Regions from separate parts of the Qipengyuania soli genome, predicted to be linked through region 1. Evidence: predicted binding sites of a transcription regulator. Region 1 holds the regulator's gene; each other region holds the start of a gene.
The links. Region 1 encodes LexA, which represses DNA repair genes until DNA is damaged. Its sites were predicted from a motif close to GTTCCNCNCTTGTTCT; they were not measured.
Positions count from the first base shown of each region.

Region 2: IRL76_RS02815 (deoxyguanosinetriphosphate triphosphohydrolase) is a predicted target of LexA. The motif match lies at 1,715-1,730, and genes of this name have one in related genera.
Region 3: recA (recombinase RecA) is a predicted target of LexA. The motif match lies at 1,072-1,087, and genes of this name have one in related genera.
Region 4: IRL76_RS14100 (ribonucleoside-diphosphate reductase subunit alpha) is a predicted target of LexA. The motif match lies at 2,562-2,577, and genes of this name have one in related genera.

Region 1 covers NZ_CP064654.1:1,184,753-1,189,266, forward strand. Annotated here, with positions in the region: gene IRL76_RS05975 (anthranilate synthase component II) at 1-230, shown strand, start outside; gene trpD (anthranilate phosphoribosyltransferase) at 227-1,219, shown strand; gene trpC (indole-3-glycerol phosphate synthase TrpC) at 1,216-2,001, shown strand; gene lexA (transcriptional repressor LexA) at 2,140-2,829, shown strand; gene IRL76_RS05995 (ComEC/Rec2 family competence protein) at 2,859-4,514, opposite strand, start outside.
Region 2 covers NZ_CP064654.1:564,058-568,571, reverse strand. Annotated here, with positions in the region: gene IRL76_RS02820 (NAD(P)H-binding protein) at 1-520, opposite strand, end outside; gene IRL76_RS02815 (deoxyguanosinetriphosphate triphosphohydrolase) at 513-1,673, opposite strand; gene IRL76_RS02810 (S8 family serine peptidase) at 1,804-2,931, opposite strand; gene IRL76_RS02805 (aspartate/glutamate racemase family protein) at 3,065-3,754, opposite strand; gene IRL76_RS02800 (alpha/beta fold hydrolase) at 3,810-4,514, opposite strand, start outside.
Region 3 covers NZ_CP064654.1:1,488,583-1,493,096, reverse strand. Annotated here, with positions in the region: gene IRL76_RS07430 (DUF4139 domain-containing protein) at 1-1,045, shown strand, start outside; gene recA (recombinase RecA) at 1,164-2,228, shown strand; gene IRL76_RS07420 (glutathione S-transferase family protein) at 2,441-3,067, shown strand; gene IRL76_RS07415 (nucleotide sugar dehydrogenase) at 3,167-4,333, shown strand; gene IRL76_RS07410 (NAD-dependent epimerase/dehydratase family protein) at 4,333-4,514, shown strand, end outside.
Region 4 covers NZ_CP064654.1:2,826,757-2,831,270, forward strand. Annotated here, with positions in the region: gene IRL76_RS14095 (DUF2171 domain-containing protein) at 89-364, shown strand; gene IRL76_RS14100 (ribonucleoside-diphosphate reductase subunit alpha) at 443-2,497, opposite strand; gene IRL76_RS14105 (energy transducer TonB) at 3,100-3,597, opposite strand; gene IRL76_RS14110 (peptide MFS transporter) at 3,994-4,514, opposite strand, start outside.

The sequences.
Region 1 (4,514 bases):
CCACCCGCTATCACTCGCTGGTGGTCGAGGACATTCCCGACGATTTAGTCGTGAACGCGACAAGCGAGACGCCGGGCCTCGACGGCAGCAGCGTGATGGGATTCCGCCACCGCGAACTGCCGATCCACGGGGTGCAGTTTCATCCCGAGAGCATCGCCACCGAGCACGGCCATGCCCTGCTCGCGAACTTCCTCGCGCTCTGCGGGATCGAGGCGCGCGAAATCGCATGAAGCACCTGCCGCTTGCCGTTCCGCACATGACCGAAAGCGAGGCCGAGGAGGTCTTCGGCTGGATCCTCGACGGCGATGCCAGCGACGAGGAGATTGCTCGCTTCCTCCTCGCCATGACCGAGCGCAGCGAGACCGCGGACGAGATTGCCGGTGCGGCGCGGGCCTTGCGCGCGCGTTACATTCCGGTGGCCGGGCCGGACAATGCGATCGACGTCTGCGGCACCGGCGGCGACGGGCACCACACGCTCAACGTCTCGACCGCAGTTGGCCTGGTGGTTGCGTCCTGCGGCGTACCCGTGGCGCGACATGGAAACCGGGCGATTTCCTCGCTTTCGGGTGTGGCCGACACGCTCGAAGTACTCGGGCTCGACATGGCGGCAGCAGGGCGGACCGCGGAAAAGACGCTGGCCGAACTCGGCATCTGCTTCCTCTTCGCACCCAATCACCATCCGGCGATGGTGCGCATCCAGCCTATTCGCAAGCAGTTGGGCCGTCGGACGATCTTCAACCTCATGGGGCCGCTGTCGAACCCGGTCGGGATCAAGCGTCAGCTGATCGGCATCGCGCGCCCGGGCTACGTCTCGATCTATGGCGATGCGACGGCGCGGCTCGGAACCGAGCGAACCTTCATCGTCTCGGGCGACGAGGGGCTCGATGAGCTGAGCCTCGCCGGCGGCAACGAGATGGCGGACGTCACCGGGCACGAATTTGCCATGAAGCGCGTCGATGCGACCATGGCGGGGTTGGATCACGCTCCGCTCGAGGCGATCCGTGGCGGGGATCCGGCACACAATGCGAAGGCACTGGCCGCGCTGCTCGACGGCGAACAAAGCGCCTATCGCGAGACGGTGAAGTTCAATTCCGCCGCCGCGCTGATGGTCGCCGGGCGTACTGACGACTGGGCCGAGGGTGCTGAGCTGGCGGCCGAAGCACTGGATTCGGGCGCTACGAAAAGACTCCTATCGCGCTGGATCGAGATGGCCCGATGAACAAACTGATCGAAATCTGCGCCACCAAGCGCGAGGAAGTCGCTGTGCGCAAGGCGATGCGTTCACTTGCCGACCTTGCGGCATTGGCCAGCGAGCAATCCGCACCTCGCGGTTTCAGGACATCACTTGAGAAGGCGCAGGCTGATGGCTTCGGCCTGATTGCAGAAGTGAAGAAAGCTTCGCCATCCAAGGGATTGATCCGGGAAGACTTTCATCCGGCTCAGCACGCCCGCGACTACGCCGCAGGGGGTGCCGCTTGCCTCTCCGTACTGACCGATGCGCCGTACTTCCAGGGGCACGAGGATTACTTGGTCGAGGCCCGGGCTGCTTGCGGCCTTCCGGTCCTGCGCAAGGATTTCATGGTCGACCCGTGGCAAGTTGCCGAAGCGCGCGCCATTGGCGCCGACGCGATCCTGATCATCGTGGCTGCGCTCGAAGATGCGGAGATGCGCGAGATCGAAGCTGCCGCGATCGAACTTGGCATGGACGTGCTTGTCGAGGTTCACGACGAATCCGAAATGGAGCGAGCGTCAGCGCTCGAATCGCGCCTTATCGGAGTCAATAATCGTGATCTGCGGACGTTCGTCACCGACCTCGCGACTACCGAAAGGCTGGCTCCCCTGGCGCCAGAGGGCACCTTGCTGGTAGGGGAAAGCGGTATCGCAACGCATGCCGATTGTGTCCGGCTCGCTAGTGCCGGGGTGCGCAGCTTCCTCGTCGGCGAGAGCCTGATGCGACAGGGCGACGTCGCATCTGCTACGCGCGCACTGCTTTGCGGCTAGCGGGACGTACCGCGAACACTTGTTCCACACCCGATAGCTCGAAAATGGCTGAATTGCTTGACTTGGCGATTCGAGTTGCCTAATTGTTCCACATTCGTTCACACGGTTGTGAACAGGCGACACGGGAGTTTCGCAGTCATGCTGACCGCCAAGCAGCACGAGTTGATCCGCTTCATCCAGCAGAAGCTGGAGGAGACGGGAATTTCGCCCAGCTTCGAAGAAATGAAGGAGGCGCTCGACCTCAAGAGCAAGTCTGGCGTCCACCGCCTGATCTCCGCGCTTGAAGAACGCGGGTTCATCCGGCGCCTGCCCAACCGGGCTCGTGCGCTGGAGGTCGTGAAGCTTCCGGAAGACGCAGTAACCAGCTCGTCACGCCCGCGGGCTGCAAATGACGCGGTGATCGCTGCTGCCGCACCTCGCGCTCCGGCCCCAGCTCCGGCCAACGACATCATTGACGTCCCGCTCCACGGCCGCATTGCCGCGGGCGCGCCGATCGAGGCCATCGAAGGTCAGTCGAGCATGCCTGTCCCGGCTGCACTGCTCGGTCCGGGTGAACACTATGCGCTCGAGGTGTCCGGTGACTCGATGATCGAGGCAGGGATTTTCGACGGTGACTTCGCCCTCGTCCGCCGCACGGACAGTGCTCGTGACGGAGAGATTGTCGTGGCCCTCGTCGACAACGAGGAGGCGACGCTCAAGTACCTGCGGCGTGAGGCGGGTCGTGTCCGCCTCGATCCGGCGAATGGGGCCTACGAGCCGCAGATTTACGAACCGCATCGGGTCAAGGTTCAGGGCAAACTCGCAGGCCTGCTACGACGCTACCATTGACCGGAGACGACACTGCGCTCGAAGGAAGCTCAGTGTCCGGCAAATGTCTTTGCGGGATTGCTTGCGGCGCGCTCTTCTTTCGGGAAAGGCGCGCCGTTCTTCTTCCAGGTTCGCTCGTGCGGTGACCACCAGCCATGCCCGCCTTCTGCTTGGGCGACCGTTTCGATCCGTTCGCCAGAAAGGTAGAGGGCAGTTCCACCCTCCCGATCGAGAAAGCGCCGATCGATCCGCACCCATCGCGGTTTGCACGAGCGCGGAAGGTATCTCGGCGCGATTACGATATCGACTTGTGCGCAGGCGGCCGCCAGCGCTCTTTCCTCGATCAGGTTACGGCTCCGGGCGATCAGCAATCGCCAATCGCGCCGCGATCGCTCGATCGTCACGATGCAGAAGTCATCGCTACATCTCGCTTTGTTCCAATCCGCCAGAGCATTGGGCTCGCTCCTTGTTGCGGCGATCTCCATGAGGTTGTCCCGCGCGTAGCCGCCCTTGCTTTCGCGCAGGACGATCAGCGTTTCTCCTGCTTCCACAATGCCAAGGTCCTGCCCGTCGCGCGTGACCAGCACGTCGGGCATCGGGGCGACCAGCATCCAAAGCGTTCCAACCATGACCGGGACCAACCCCCACAATCTCTTGTTCCCGTGCCACAGCGCCAGCCACAGCGCCCCGGCTACGAAGAGAAGCATGGCCGTCAGGGGAACCGGGGGCGAAAGCCGCACGGCCCCTGGCTGGTCGGCCACGAAATGCGCGATGGCAAGCAAGGCCTCGATCGACTTGCCGGCGAGCCACCAAACCGGTGCCCCGGCTCCAACCACATCGAGCATCAGGGCCAAAGCAACCAGCGGCATGGAAACGAAGGTCACCAAGGGAATTGCCAGCAAATTGGCAAATGCGCCGTACACCCCCGCACGGTGAAAGTGGAACAACACCACCGGCATCAGCGCCAGTTCGATGACCATTCCGGTCACGAACAGCATGACCAGGCGTCTGCCCCATTTGCGCAGCAGCCCCTCGTCACGGGGAGTCAGGAATTGCTTCACCGGATCGCAGTTGTGCAGCGCTACGATGGCGATCACGGCGGCGAAGCTCATCTGGAAGCTCGGCCCGACGAGAGATTCTGGCCACAGTAACAGGACTGCCAGCGCTGCCACTGCGACCATGCGCATGGACAAAGGCTCGCGCCCCAATGCCAATGCGATCAGTACCAGCACTGCCCCGATACAGCTGCGAACAGTCGGCACCTCCGCGCCTGTCAGCAACGTATATGCGATCCCCATTCCCGCACCGACAACCGCCGCCACCAATGGCAGACGGACGCGCAGGGCCAACCATGGCCACAGCGCAAGCAGCCGCAAGGTCAGGACATATGCAGCCGCGATGACTGCGCTGACATGCAATCCGCTGATCGAAAGCAAGTGCGTCAGGCCAGCATCGCGCATGGCCTCCTCGTCCGCTTCTGAGATGGCTCCGCGATCTCCGCTCGCAAGAGTAGCTGCAATAGATCCGGCCCCTCCGGAAAGCCGGGCCCGCACGAACTCGGAAAGGCCTCGCTGTATTCCAGCGAGGTTCGCACTTCCCTCCCCGGGGCTCTCAACCAGTTGCACATCGCCGGCCACCGCACCAGTCGCAGACAATCCGTCGAACCAGGCACGCCGGGCGAAATTGTAGGCCCCGGGAACGATTGG
Region 2 (4,514 bases), 620 kb from region 1:
GCGCAGCTGCAATCCCCAAGCGTTCCGCGACTCTTCGGTCGTTCTCGCGCGTCCCGCGAAGCAATCCGGGGCGCAGAATGTCGAGGCGTCCCAGTCGCAATTTGCCAAGGTCCCGCTCGACCTCGCCCTTGACGCGAAGGTAGAAGTTCTTCGACGCGAAGTCCGCCCCAACCGAACTGACGTGAACGAAACGTTCGACACCGTGCTCTTTCGCGGCCCTGGCGACAGCCATGACGAGATCCTGGTCCACCGCGCGGAATGCCGCTTCGTCCTGTCCAGACTTCTTCCATGTCGTGCCAAGCGCGCAAATGATCGCCTTCGGCTTGATCGCCTCAATCACTTCGTCCCACTGCGCAGGGTCTGCGACGAACATTTCCATCCGCGCCCCTTCGGGCAGCTTTGCCTCACGCCGGGCGATAGCGGTAAGGCGCAAATCCTCGCGCCCTACGCAAGCCTGCATGACGGTGCGGCCAATCAGGCCGGTCGAGCCGACAAGCGCAATGCGGATTGTCTCAGACATTGCTCAAACCTTCGGGTGCGCGACCATAGATCCGGCGCACCTGGTCGATGGCGTATCGATCGGTCATGCCGGCGATGAAGTCGGCGATATGGCGGCTGCGATGCGGTTCGGATGCGGGCATCTGCGAAAGCCAGTCATCGGGCATCGTCGATGAATCCTGACTATAGGCGACGAACAGGCGCGCAATCACGTCGCGCGCCCGCTCCGCTGTCGAAAGCTGGTCGGGGTGATAGTAGAGCCGCTCGTACATGAAGTGCTTGAGACCGCGTTCCTGGTCGCGCATCGCGGGCGAGAAAGTCGCCAGAGCATGTCCGGCGGCACGCACGTCGTCGGCGCTGTCGATGCCACCCAATTGCGACCGCGTTTGCACCAGTACATCGTTGACCATGGTACCGATCTGCGTACGCACGAGCTCGCGCAGCTGGCGGTCGCGCGATGCGTTCGGGAACCGCCGCTCCACCGCGCGCCACTGGTCGCCGAGCCAGTCGAGCGTAAGCAGGTCGTCAAGCTCGAGGAATCCGGCACGTAGGCCGTCATCGATATCGTGGTTGTCATAGGCGATGTCGTCGGCAATTGCCGCGACCTGGGCCTCAAGCGAAGGCCATTCGCCAAGCGAGAGCGGGAAGGCAGCGTCGACCTCCGCCAAAGCCCAATGTGGTGCGTCGACCGGGCCGTTGTGCTTGGCCATGCCTTCCAGCGTTTCCCAGGTGAGGTTGAGGCCCTCGTGTTCGCAATACGGGCTCTCGAGCCGTGCTAGCGTGCGGATTCCCTGCGCATTGTGGTCGTAACCGCCCGCGTGGGTCATTGCCTCTTCCAGTGCCTTCTCCCCTGCATGACCGAAGGGCGGATGGCCGATATCGTGAGCAAGGCAGAGGGCTTCGGTCAGGTCCTCGTCCAGACCAAGTTCGCGCGCGATCACCCGGCCAATCTGCGCGACCTCGATACTATGCGTCAGGCGCGTGCGATAATGGTCGCCGTCCGGTGCGATAAAGACCTGCGTCTTCGAGCGCAGGCGGCGGAAAGCGATCGAGTGAACTATCCGGTCCCGGTCGCGCTGGAACTCGCTGCGAGGACCGCGAGTTCCGTCGCGATTTTCGGCGAATTCGCGCCCGCGGGACTTGGCGGGGTCGGCAGCGTAGCGGGCTCTTTTCATGGGTGGCAGCGGCTTAGGTCAGGTACCCGCGCGCGACAACGTGAACGAAAAGCGAACCCGCCTGCTTATCGGCAAAAAGAAAGGGCCGCGCGACGTATGCCGCGCGGCCCCTCCCGATTTCGATATCCTATCAGTGGATGCCGATGGTGTCCGGCTTACCGTCGGGGTCATTGTTGACCGAACCGCCGCTGCGGATGGCACCAAGGAGCAGCAGGCCCGCCATGTGGGGGCTGGCCATCGAGGTGCCCGACAGGGTGGCATAACCGCCTCCCTTGTAGGTCGAGTAGATCGACGAACCCGGCTCGGCATAATCGACCGGCGGGTTGCCATAGTTCGAGAAGCTCGACCAATTGTCACCCTGTGCGAACGACGACACTGTGTAGATGTTCGGGTGGTTGGCCGATGCAGGTGACTTGGTAGTTGCGCTCGTGCTCTCGTTGCCTGCGGCCAGGGCAAACTTCAGTCCGCTTCCGGCTGCGGCAATGACTGCATCGTTGAGCGCCTGGCTAAAGCCGCCACCCAAGCTCATGTTGGCCACATCACCGCTTGCAGCAATGCTTGCTGCATAGTCGATGCCGGCGATGACGCCGCTGTTCGAACCCGAGCCGCGACGGTCGAGAACCTTGACCGGGATAACCGTTACGCCCGGAGCGACCCCGATGACGCCGATGCCGTTTCCGGCGATCGCAGCGATCGTGCCGGCGACGTGGGTGCCGTGGCCGTTGAGATCGTTTCCGTCACGATCCTTGGTGAAATTGCGCGCAAGCGAAGTGTTCACGTTGATATCGGGGTGGGTGAAGTCGACACCGGTGTCGATGACGATCGCTCGACCGGTCGCGCCGGTCTGACCGCCGTTAACGCGCTGGATGCCCCACGGCAGAGTCTCGGCCTGGGCGGTGACGCCACCCGGCTTGCCGCTCTGCATCGTGGTGATGACCTGGTCCTGCTCGCAGAAAGCGATGCGCGGGTTGTTGGCCTGCATCTTTGCAACGCCCTGGGCCGAAGCGTTGATGGAGAAGCCGCGAATGGTGTTCTGGTAGGTGTGGCCGACACCACCACCGGCAGCGTTGGCGGAGCGGGCCGCCTCGGCCTTGACGTTGCCCTTGGCGACGAGACCGGGGTTGAAAACGCAGATGTAGGAGTTCTCGATCTTGGAGCCTGCTGCGGGGGCCGATTGGGCCGTACCCGAGACAGACATCCCCGCTGCCGCAAGCGCAAGGACGCTCGCGGCCGCCATGCGACCAACGGTAATTTTCATATTGTGAGTCCCTTCCCAGAGTTAGGAAGGTGCATCATGCCGACAAAAAACTTTGCATCAATATCGTCATGGTAAATTTCGTTGAAAAAACTTCTTCGCGCTCTTTTCTATCGGTACCTGACCGATTGACGCATCATTCGAGTATCCAATCGGCAATTTCCTTGCAGTGGATCGTAGTTGAATCGAACACCGGCAGAACATTCGCATCGGTATCGACCACCAGTTCGAGTTCGGCACAGGCGAGGACGATCGCTTCCGCCCCTTCCTTTTCTTTCATCGTAATAATCGTCTTGATTGCCCGCTCTGCATCGCGCGTCACGCGACCCAGCATAAGTTCCTTGTAGATGATGCCATCGACCATCTCGACGTCTTCAGGCTGCGGAGGAAGCAAATCTACACCGTGCGCGACGAGACGCTGGCGATAGAAACTTTCGGTCATGACATATCGCGTGCCGAGCAGCGCCGCGCTCTTGCAGTCGGCCTCCTGCATCGCCCGACCGACACTGTCGGCGATATGGAGCACGGGTATCGAAACGGCTTCCGCTATGCGGTCGTACACCTTGTGCATCGCGTTCGCAGCGATCACCAGCCCCTCGGCCCCGGCACCCTCGAGCCGCCGTGCTGAATCGATCAGGATCGCGGCAACGGCATCCCAATCCTCTACCTGTTTCGCCTGGTAAATCTGCAAATAGTCGAGGCTCTCGATGAGCATCGGCGGGCCCGCCATGGGAGGAACCCTCTTCTGCACCAGCCGATTTATCCGTTCGTAATAGTCGCGGGTCGAGATCCAGCTCATCCCGCCAATCAACCCCAGTTTCCGCAAACCCTGCGCCCCTTCCTTTGTAACCGACGGTCAACCGTGCGGCCCTTAAACGATCCTAAGGCGTAGAAACGGACAGCGTTTCGACCGGTTCCGCAGAAGCCGGGCGACGCGTCGCCAGCGTTTTGTCGAGCCAGGCCGTCAGGTCTGCGACGCTCTTTTCCGGTGCCTCTTCCATCGGAAGGTGCCCGATCCCCGGGTAGTGGACCAGCTTGGCGTTGGGGAGATGGTCCATGTACCAGCCTGCCGCGTCATAGGGGATCAGAGCATCCTCTTCACCCCACATCACGAGCGTCGGGACCTGCATCGCAGCGACGCTTTCCGCCGAGAAGGACCTTCGTGGGGTAGAGAAGCGCTTGCGCGTGGCCGCGCGCGCGCCTGGATAGCGAGCCATCTCCCAATAGCGATCGACCGTCTCGGGGGTGACCACGGCTTGGTTCGATACGCTCTGCGACAGGCTCTTCTCGACAAGCGAACGCGGCAAGAGCTGGCTCATCAAGTCGCCGATGACCGGCTTGCCTGCGAGAGTGAAAGCAAGATTACCACTACCCTTGCGCTCGATCGGAGCTCCGCCCGCGTCGACGAGGATAAGCGCGTCGAGCCTGTCGGGATTGGCGATGGCGTATTCCATCGCGATCCCGCCACCCATCGAATTGCCTCCCAAGGTGAAAGTCCCGACCTCCAGTGCATCCGCAACTTCGTCGACATCGTCAACGAATGCCGTGAGGTCGTAATCGTCGTCGGGCGCAGGTCCGGTCAGCCC
Region 3 (4,514 bases), 300 kb from region 1:
CACGCGCAGTCCCGCGGGCGGAACGTACCAGGTGACCCTGACCTATATTTCGTGGGGTTTCGACTGGGAGGCCAATTACGTTGCGCGGCTGCGCGAAGGGATGGGCGAGGGCAGACTCAAGGTCGATCTCCTGTCGTGGCTCACGCTGCTCAACGATAACGACCAGAGCTTCGACAATGCCGAACTCATGGCCGTTGCCGGGAAACTGAACATCGGGAGCGACTTCCAGGCGCTGGCCGATCCGCCGCAGGCACGGGCCTTGAGCCTGACATGTTATCCTTTCGGAAGTACGGCTGCCGGCTCCCCGATCTACGGCTTCCCGCCTCCGCCACCGCCACCGCCGCCTCCGGCAGCCGTGGCCTATGCGGATTCTGCCGAGATTGTCGTCACCGGTGCGCGCATCACGCAAAAGGCACTCGAGAGCCCTTCGCCGGTGTCGGTCGTCGCGGCGGAAGAGGTGCTGGGCGACCTCAAGCTTTACCGTGTTCCGGAACGCGTCGATGTATCGGCCAAAGGCCAGAAGCAGGTCGCCTTCCTCGACCGGAAAGGCGTTAAGGGGAAATTCCTCTACATCACCGATTGCGACCGGGGCGGGAACGACGGGTTCCACCCGGCTGCCATGCAGCTGCTTGCGCTGAACGAGAAGAAGGACGGGCTTGGCCAGTCGCTGCCGATGGGCGGCATGACGATCTACGAGCCGACCGAAATGGGCGACCTTCTCGTCGCCGAGACGCGCCTGCGCGACTATGCTTTGTCCCAAGAGGTCGAACTGGACCTGCCTGAGAGCAGTCAGGTGCAAGTTTCCTGCGGCGTCGTCGGCGAATGGAAGGAAGGCCGCAAGTCCTACCCGATGCGCGCGATCGTCGCCAATGCGAACGACGAGCCCATCACCATGCGCCTCAAGCTCGGTTGGGCCGCAGATGTCGAAGTGCAGGGGATGAAGGGCAGCCGGGTCAAGGACGGTTTTCGCATCGTCGAAGTGGAGGTCCCCGCCAACTCGCGCCGCACCTATGATTTTCGCCTGCGCGAGACTGGTTCCGACTAAACTCTAGGCTTGTTGGAAAAAATTTCGTTCCACTCTTGTTCTTGTGGAACAAACGCGGTACACCGCTTGGCAGTTGAAGAGTCGATCGCGGCTCTGGAATTGCGAAAGGGGTGATGTCATGGCGGCCAATCTGAAGCTCGTAGAAGGAAAGCAAGTGGACGCAGACCGTCAGAAGGCACTCGATGCCGCCCTCGCGCAAATCGATCGCGCGTTCGGCAAGGGTTCGGCGATGAAGCTGGGCCAGAAGGAAGCGATGAATGTGGAGGTCATCTCCACCGGTTCGCTGGGACTTGATATCGCGCTCGGTGTGGGCGGCCTGCCCAAGGGCCGCGTGATCGAGGTCTACGGCCCCGAAAGCTCGGGCAAGACCACGCTGGCGCTGCACGTTATTGCCGAAGCGCAGAAGAATGGCGGCACTGCTGCCTTCGTCGACGCCGAACATGCGCTCGACCCGGTCTACGCCAAGAAGCTCGGCGTCGACATCGACGAACTGATTGTGTCGCAGCCCGACACGGGTGAGCAGGCGCTGGAGATTACCGACACGCTGGTGCGTTCGAATGCGATCGACGTTCTCGTGGTCGACTCGGTCGCGGCGCTGGTACCGCGTGCGGAAATCGAAGGCGAGATGGGCGACAGCCACGTCGGCCTTCAGGCTCGTCTCATGTCGCAGTCGCTGCGCAAGCTGACCGGCTCGATCAACCGTTCCAAGTGCATGGTGATCTTCATCAACCAGCTGCGCATGAAGATCGGCGTGATGTACGGCAATCCCGAGACGACCACGGGCGGCAACGCGCTCAAGTTCTACGCCTCGGTCCGCCTCGACATCCGTCGCACCGGCCAGATCAAGGATCGCGACGATATCATCGGCAACACCACCCGCGTGAAGGTCGTGAAGAACAAGGTCGCTCCGCCGTTCAAGCAGGTCGAATTCGACATCATGTACGGCGAAGGCATTTCGAAGATCGGCGAGATCCTCGACCTCGGCGTGAAGGCCGGAGTGGTCGAGAAGTCGGGTAGCTGGTTCAGCTACGACAGCGTCCGCATCGGCCAGGGCCGTGAGAACGCCAAGACCTTCCTGAAGGAAAATCCAGAGATGTGCGCCAAGTTGGAAGCCGCGATCCGCGGCCGCACCGACGAGGTGGCCGAGGAGATGATGACCGGTCCGGACGCGGACGAGGACTGATTCCCCTCAAGCGGGAGCGCCCCGGTCCTCCTCCCCCGGACCGGAGCCTCAGCCGGACTGTCCCCCGGTGCTCCCGAATGAACGGAAAGCCGGTGTGCGCCGCCCCCATGGCCGCACCGGCTTTTCCGTTTCCGGCGCTGGCAGGAGCGCTGGAGCTCACCTAGTGTGCCCCCCGAATCGTCCGACGTGGGCCGATCGATAAGGAGAGCTCGATGACGATAAGGGTCCATCACCTCAACAACAGCAGGTCGCAGCGAATTCTCTGGCTGCTCGAGGAACTCGGCGCCGATTACGAGATCGTGCACTACCAGCGCGATGCGGTGACCAACCTCGCGCCGCCCGAACTGAAGGGTCCGCACGAACTCGGCAAATCGCCGCTCATCGAAGACGACGGCTTCCGTGTCGCCGAGAGCGGGGCGATCATCCAGTACCTTTGCGAGCGTCATGGAGGGGGCGGCTGGCTTCCGGCTGTCGATACGGAGGACCATGTCCGGCACCTCGAATGGATGCAGTTCGGCGAGAGCAGCTTCTTCGTGCCGGTCATGCTCAACATCATGGCTGGTCGGCTGGGGGAAGCTGCGGCTCCGATCATGCCGCGTATCCAGGAGCAATTCGCCGCCCATGTCGACTTCATGGAGACTGGCTTGAATGACTCGCTCCATTTCGTCGGCAACGACTGGACGGCCGCCGATGTCCTGATGAGCTTCCCGGCCGAGATTGCGGTGATGCAGGGTTTGGGAGAAAGGGCACCGAAGTCGGCGGCCTTTGTCGAAGCCATTCATGCGCGGCCCGCGTGGCAGCGTGCACGTGAGAGAGGCGGGCCCTATTTCGGTTGGTAAGGGGGCGGCCTGCCACGGTCTTGCAAATCGCCTCGCACGGTCACACAAGGCGCGCAATCCGCGCTTCGGGGCGCACCAATTGACGGCACGGAAATCCGGATGAAGATTGCAGTTTTCGGGCTCGGCTATGTCGGGCTGTCCAATGCGATAATGTTGTCGCAGCATAACGAAGTCGTCGGTTGCGACATTTCGGAAGATCGCGTTGCCTTGCTGGCTGAAAGGCGCTCGCCCATCCAGGACGCGCTCGTCGAAGAATACCTGCTCCGCGACGATCTCGACCTGCGCTTCACGACCGATTTTGCCGATGCGATTTCGGGTGCGGAATTTGCCGTGGTCGCCGTGCCGACCAACTACGATGTCGAGAGCAACTTCTTCGACACATCGGCTGTCGACAGCGTCATCGAGGGTGTTCTCGCCGCTAACGAGACTACTGTGATCGTCGTCAAGTCTACCGTCCCGGTCGGTTACGTTCGCCACGCACGCGAGAAGTTCTCGACCGACCGTGTGATCTTCAGCCCCGAATTCCTTCGCGAGGGCAAGGCGCTCTACGATAACCTGCACCCCTCGCGCATCATCGTCGGCGAGAGGTCTGAGCGTGCACAGCGGTTTGCCGACCTGTTGCTGCAGCCCGCGCTCGATGATGACGTAACGGTCCTGCTTACCGATGCCGACGAGGCAGAGGCAATCAAGCTGTTCGCCAATACCTATCTCGCCATGCGCGTTGCCTTCTTCAACGAACTCGACAGCTATGCGCTCTCGCGAGGTCTCGATACCCGCCAGATCATCGAAGGCGTCGGTCTCGATCCGCGGATCGGCAGCCACTACAACAACCCCTCGTTCGGCTACGGCGGTTACTGCCTGCCCAAGGACACCAAGCAGCTGCTCGCCAATTACTCCGAGGTTCCGCAGAACCTGATCCGCGCGATCGTCGATGCGAATCAGACCCGCAAGGATTACCTCGCGGACCAGATCATCGCCATGCATCCACGCAAGGTCGGCGTCTTCCGCCTGGTGATGAAGGCCGGTTCGGACAATTTCCGCCAGTCCTCGATCCAGGGAATCATGAAGCGCGTGAAGGCCAAGGGTATCGAGGTGATCGTGTACGAACCCGTGATGCAGGAAGATCACTTCTTCGGCAGCCGGGTCGAGCGCGACCTCGCGAAATTCAAGGCCGAGGTCGACGTCATCGTCGCAAATCGTCTCGATCCCGAACTGGAAGACGTTCGCGACAAGGTTTTCACGCGCGACCTGTTCGGCGCCGACTGATGAGCGAACCGCGCACCGCGCTGGTCACCGGCTCGGCGGGCTTTATCGGCTACCACACCTGTCGCCGACTGCTGGCCGACGGATTTCGCGTTGTTGGCGTGGATTCGCTGTCCGATTACTACGACCCTGAGCTGAAGCACCGTCGCCAGGCTGGCCTGTTGCAGAACCAGAAGTTCGCGGC
Region 4 (4,514 bases), 1.3 Mb from region 1:
GACGTTCGGGACGAGACGTTCTCATCCTGCGCCCCCCTGCGAAACGCTCCTCGGCTCCAGTCATTGATTTGGCAGAAGGAGATTTTGCATGACCGATATTTCGCAGATCAAGGAACACATGGAAGTCATCGGCGCTGACGGCGTCCACGTCGGCACCGTCGACGGCGTCGAAGGTGACCGAATCAAGCTGACCAAGAAGGATTCGGGTGCCCAGATCGAACAGGCCGAGGGCAGCCACGAAGGCCACCACCACTACATTTCGACCGGGCTCGTAGCGGGCATCGAAGGTGACAAGGTCCGTCTCAGCGCGACCGGTGCCAACGCGGTGAACTTCGAAGAAGAAGAGGGCGGCCAGCAGGGCTGAGCGGCCTTCCGGTCAAAGAAAAACCCCGGCCCGCATTCAGCGGCGCCGGGGTTTTCTGTGCGCGACCGTCTGCCGGTCCTATTGGCAGGCGAGGCATTCCTCGTAATCGGTCTGCTCGCCGGCGCTGGCCGACAGCTCGATCTTGGCCGCGTCGGCGGTGTTATCCGCTTCCACGCCGCCCGCGAAACCGGCGCGCTGCACGCTCTTTGAGCGCAGGTAGTAGAGCGACTTGATGCCCTTCTCCCATGCCTGGAAGTGCAGCATCATCAGGTCCCACTTGTCGACGTCGGCCGGGATGAACAGGTTCAGCGACTGGGCCTGGTCGATATAGGGCGCGCGGTCGGCGGCGAATTCGAGCAGCCAGCGCTGGTCGATCTCGAAGCTGGTCTTGAACGCGGCCTTTTCTTCCGGCGTCAGGAAATCGAGGTGCTGGACGCTGCCGCCCTTCTCGAGGATCGAGTTCCACACCGCGGTCGAATTCTTCGACTTCTTGTCGAGGATCTTTTCGAGATACGGGTTCTTCACGATGAAGCTGCCCGACAGTGTCTTGTGGGTGTAGATGTTCGCCGGGATCGGTTCGATGCAGGCGCTGGTGCCGCCGCAGATGATCGAGATCGACGCGGTCGGCGCGATCGCCATCTTGCAGCTGAAGCGTTCCATCGCACCGGTTTCTTCCGCGTCCGGACAAGCGCCGCGTTCCTGCGCAAGCACGAGGCTGGCTTCTTCCGCCTTGCCGCTGATGTGCTTGAACATCTTGAGATTCCAGACCTTTGCCATCGGGCTTTCGAAACCGATGCCCTTCTGCTGGAGGAAGGAGTGGAAGCCCATCACGCCCATGCCGACGCTGCGCTCGCGCATCGCCGAATAACGGGCGCGGGCCATCTCTTCGGGAGCGTTGTCGATGTAGTTCTGCAGCACGTTGTCGAGGAAGCGCATGACGTCCTCGATGAAGCGCTTGTCGTCCTTCCACTCGTCCCACTTTTCGAGGTTGAGCGAGGACAGGCAGCACACCGCCGTACGGTCGTTGCCGAGGTGGTCGATACCGGTCGGCAGAGTGATTTCGGCGCACAGGTTCGAGGTCGAGACCTTGAGGCCGAGTTCGCGGTGATGCTTGGGCATCATCCGGTTCACCGTGTCGGAGAAGACGATGTAGGGCTCACCCGTGGCAAGGCGGGTTTCGACCAGCTTCTGGAACAACGAACGAGCATCGACCGTCTTGCGGACCGAGCCATCCTTGGGGCTCACGAGATCGAATTCCTCACCCGCACGCACCGCTTCCATGAATGCGTCGGTGACGAGCACGCCGTGGTGCAGGTTGAGTGCCTTGCGGTTGAAGTCGCCCGAAGGTTTGCGGATTTCGAGGAACTCCTCGATCTCCGGGTGCGAGACGTCGATGTAGCAGGCGGCCGAACCGCGGCGCAGCGAGCCCTGCGAGATTGCCAGGGTCAGGCTGTCCATCACGCGGACGAAGGGGATGATGCCGCTGGTCTTGCCGTTGAGGCCGACCGGCTCGCCGATCCCGCGGACATTACCCCAATAGGTGCCGATGCCGCCGCCCTTGGAAGCGAGCCAGACATTCTCGTTCCAAGTGTTGACGATGCCGTCGAGGCTGTCGCTGACCGAATTGAGGTAGCAGCTGATCGGCAGGCCGCGCGTCGTGCCGCCGTTCGACAGGACGGGTGTCGCGGGCATGAACCACAGGTTCGAGATGTAGTCGTAAAGGCGCTGGGCGTGATCCTGGTCGTCGGCAAAGGCGTCGGCGACGCGGGCGAACAGGTCTTGGAAATTCTCACCCGGCAACAGGTAACGGTCGATCAGCGTTTCCTTGCCGAAATCGGTCAGGTTCTCGTCACGCGCGGTGTCGGTGACGACGTTGAATCGGCGGTCGAGAATCTTCTTGCTGTCGTCCTTGACCTCGGCCTTGGCAACAGCCGCCATCGCACCGGCCAGCGCCTCGCCGGCGGCTGCGGTGACCAGATCGTCACTACCCTTGTCGCCCTTGTCCATCGTTACTGCCATTTCCGGGGCCTGTTCGGGCGCCTTCTGTTTGCTGGTGGTTTCGTTCGTATCGGCGGCGGTGTCGGTATCCAGATCCAGTGCCATCGCCATATCGTCCCCAGTCTTGAAATCCATCGTGTGCCCGCCCCTGTCAGTCCGGTCGTTTGCCCCGCGAAACCTGCCCTCTTGCCGGGTCAATGTTCCGCTTGTGTTCGAGTCGGCGAGCCAAGATTCTCGCCTAGCATTTTCTGTCTGGTCCGGGGCGAAAACTTATCCCCCGTCTGCCCACAGGCCAGCGCGCAAGGAGCCTGCTCCCCATATGGGGAGGATTGGCTCATCCGCTAGGTCTTGTGGGTACCCCCGGTATCCCGACCACTAGATACTGAATCAGCCGGGACTCCCACGCAAGAGGGTTGATGAAGTTTTAATCGTTCGGACGGGCCTGAAATGGAGGTGTCGTGCAATGCTGCAACGCCGCGACGCGTGGACAAAGCTGGACTTTGCGGACGCGCAAGCCCGAAAATGAATCCGTGAAAAAAATTATGCGGGCAAAAATGATGCTGTCGGCTTGTGAATCCTTCGAATCCCGGAGCGCAATTTTCGAATCCGGAATGCACGAAAAGAGCCCCGCCTGACGGCGGGGCCCATGGATGTCTGCAAGCTATCCCGGCGCGGGGCGGCATCCCCGCAGAAAGACCCCGCCCCGACGCCGAGACGGCTCCTGGCCCCCGTCGGGCTCAGGAGACCGGGCGAGGCGCCAGGGTCAGAGCGAGCACTGCCCGCTCCCGGGGGGACCTGGCGATCCGCGCCGCTTCGTCACGGGCGAGCTTCCTGGTGAGACGGGCCATTTGCGCATCGCTCGACGCGACGAGGATGTTGGCCTGGATGACCTGGTCGTCGCTGCTGCCGACCGGCATCGGGTCGAGGCTCGTCAGCCCGGACACCGCGCGACGGGCCGCGCGGTCGAGCTGCGAATTGCCCGAGGACCGGTACATCGCGATATTCGTCGGACGCCCATCGTCGCCCGCCTGGAAGCGCACCTGGACGATGCCCTTGGCATCCCACCTCGGATCGATGCGGGTCGCGGCAAGGCGCGCCTCGAGATCCTGCGAAACCTCCTCCACGAAGGTCGTGTCCGATCGCGGGGAGACGACGATCTCCTGCGAGGCGATCGGTACGGCAAGCACCGAAGCGGTGACGGCAAGGGAAATGGCGAAAACGGCAATCTTGTTCATGGGATCATCCTTTCAACGAAAGAGATGATCGGCCGCAGAGAGTATCACGCAGTGTGCGACTGATGATTATGATCAGGCGATGACGGTCTATGGTCGATCCGCGCCCGACGGTGTCTGCGGTCCCTGCCGGGCCGCGCCAATCTACGCCCTTTCCGGTTGTTGTCAAAAAGCGCCAAAATCTGTGTCGCGTCATTCCAAATTCGAAACATGATTGCGCCGACCCGTTCGATCGCACCATCGCCCTTCGCGAAAGAATGACACGGGAAAGTGAATGTGAGGCGGCGTTGAAACCGACTCGCATCCGGCGGGGCAAGCTTCAGGCGATCGACGTTCGACCGCCGCCGCAGTCCGTCGAGAGACGCATGGCGTTGGTCGAGCGCTGCGCCCGGGCGAGAGTCAGCCAGGGGCCTCGAGCGCGTCCATGCGGCGACGGATCGTCCCTCCGAAAAGCAGCACCAGAACCGCACCGGTGGCTGAAATCCCCGCCTGGAGGAACCAGAAGGCCGTGTCGCCCATAGGCTCGTAGAAGCGCGCGATGTAACCGGTCCCGACCCCGACCACGAACAAGGTAAGGTAGGCCCCGGCCATCATCAGCGCGTTGATCTTTTTCGGCGCACGGCGCGAAACCAGCGCAAGAGCAGTCGGCCATTGATACATGAACGCGATGCCCGAGAGGAAGAAGGTCACCAGCGGGAACAGGATCGAGACCTTGCCGTCGGGCGCGCTGAGGCTGCCAAGTGCGAGGAAGAGCGACGATGTCGCCATGATGAGCGCGCCGGTAGCGATTTTCGTCAGGTCGCCCGGTTCTCCGCCGCGCCTGCCCTGCCACGCCCAGATCGCCAGCAGCAGGGGCAAGGCAATGACTGAGGCAAGGCTGTCTTCCGATGCCAGCCAGGGAGTGGGTACGGTGAAGCCAC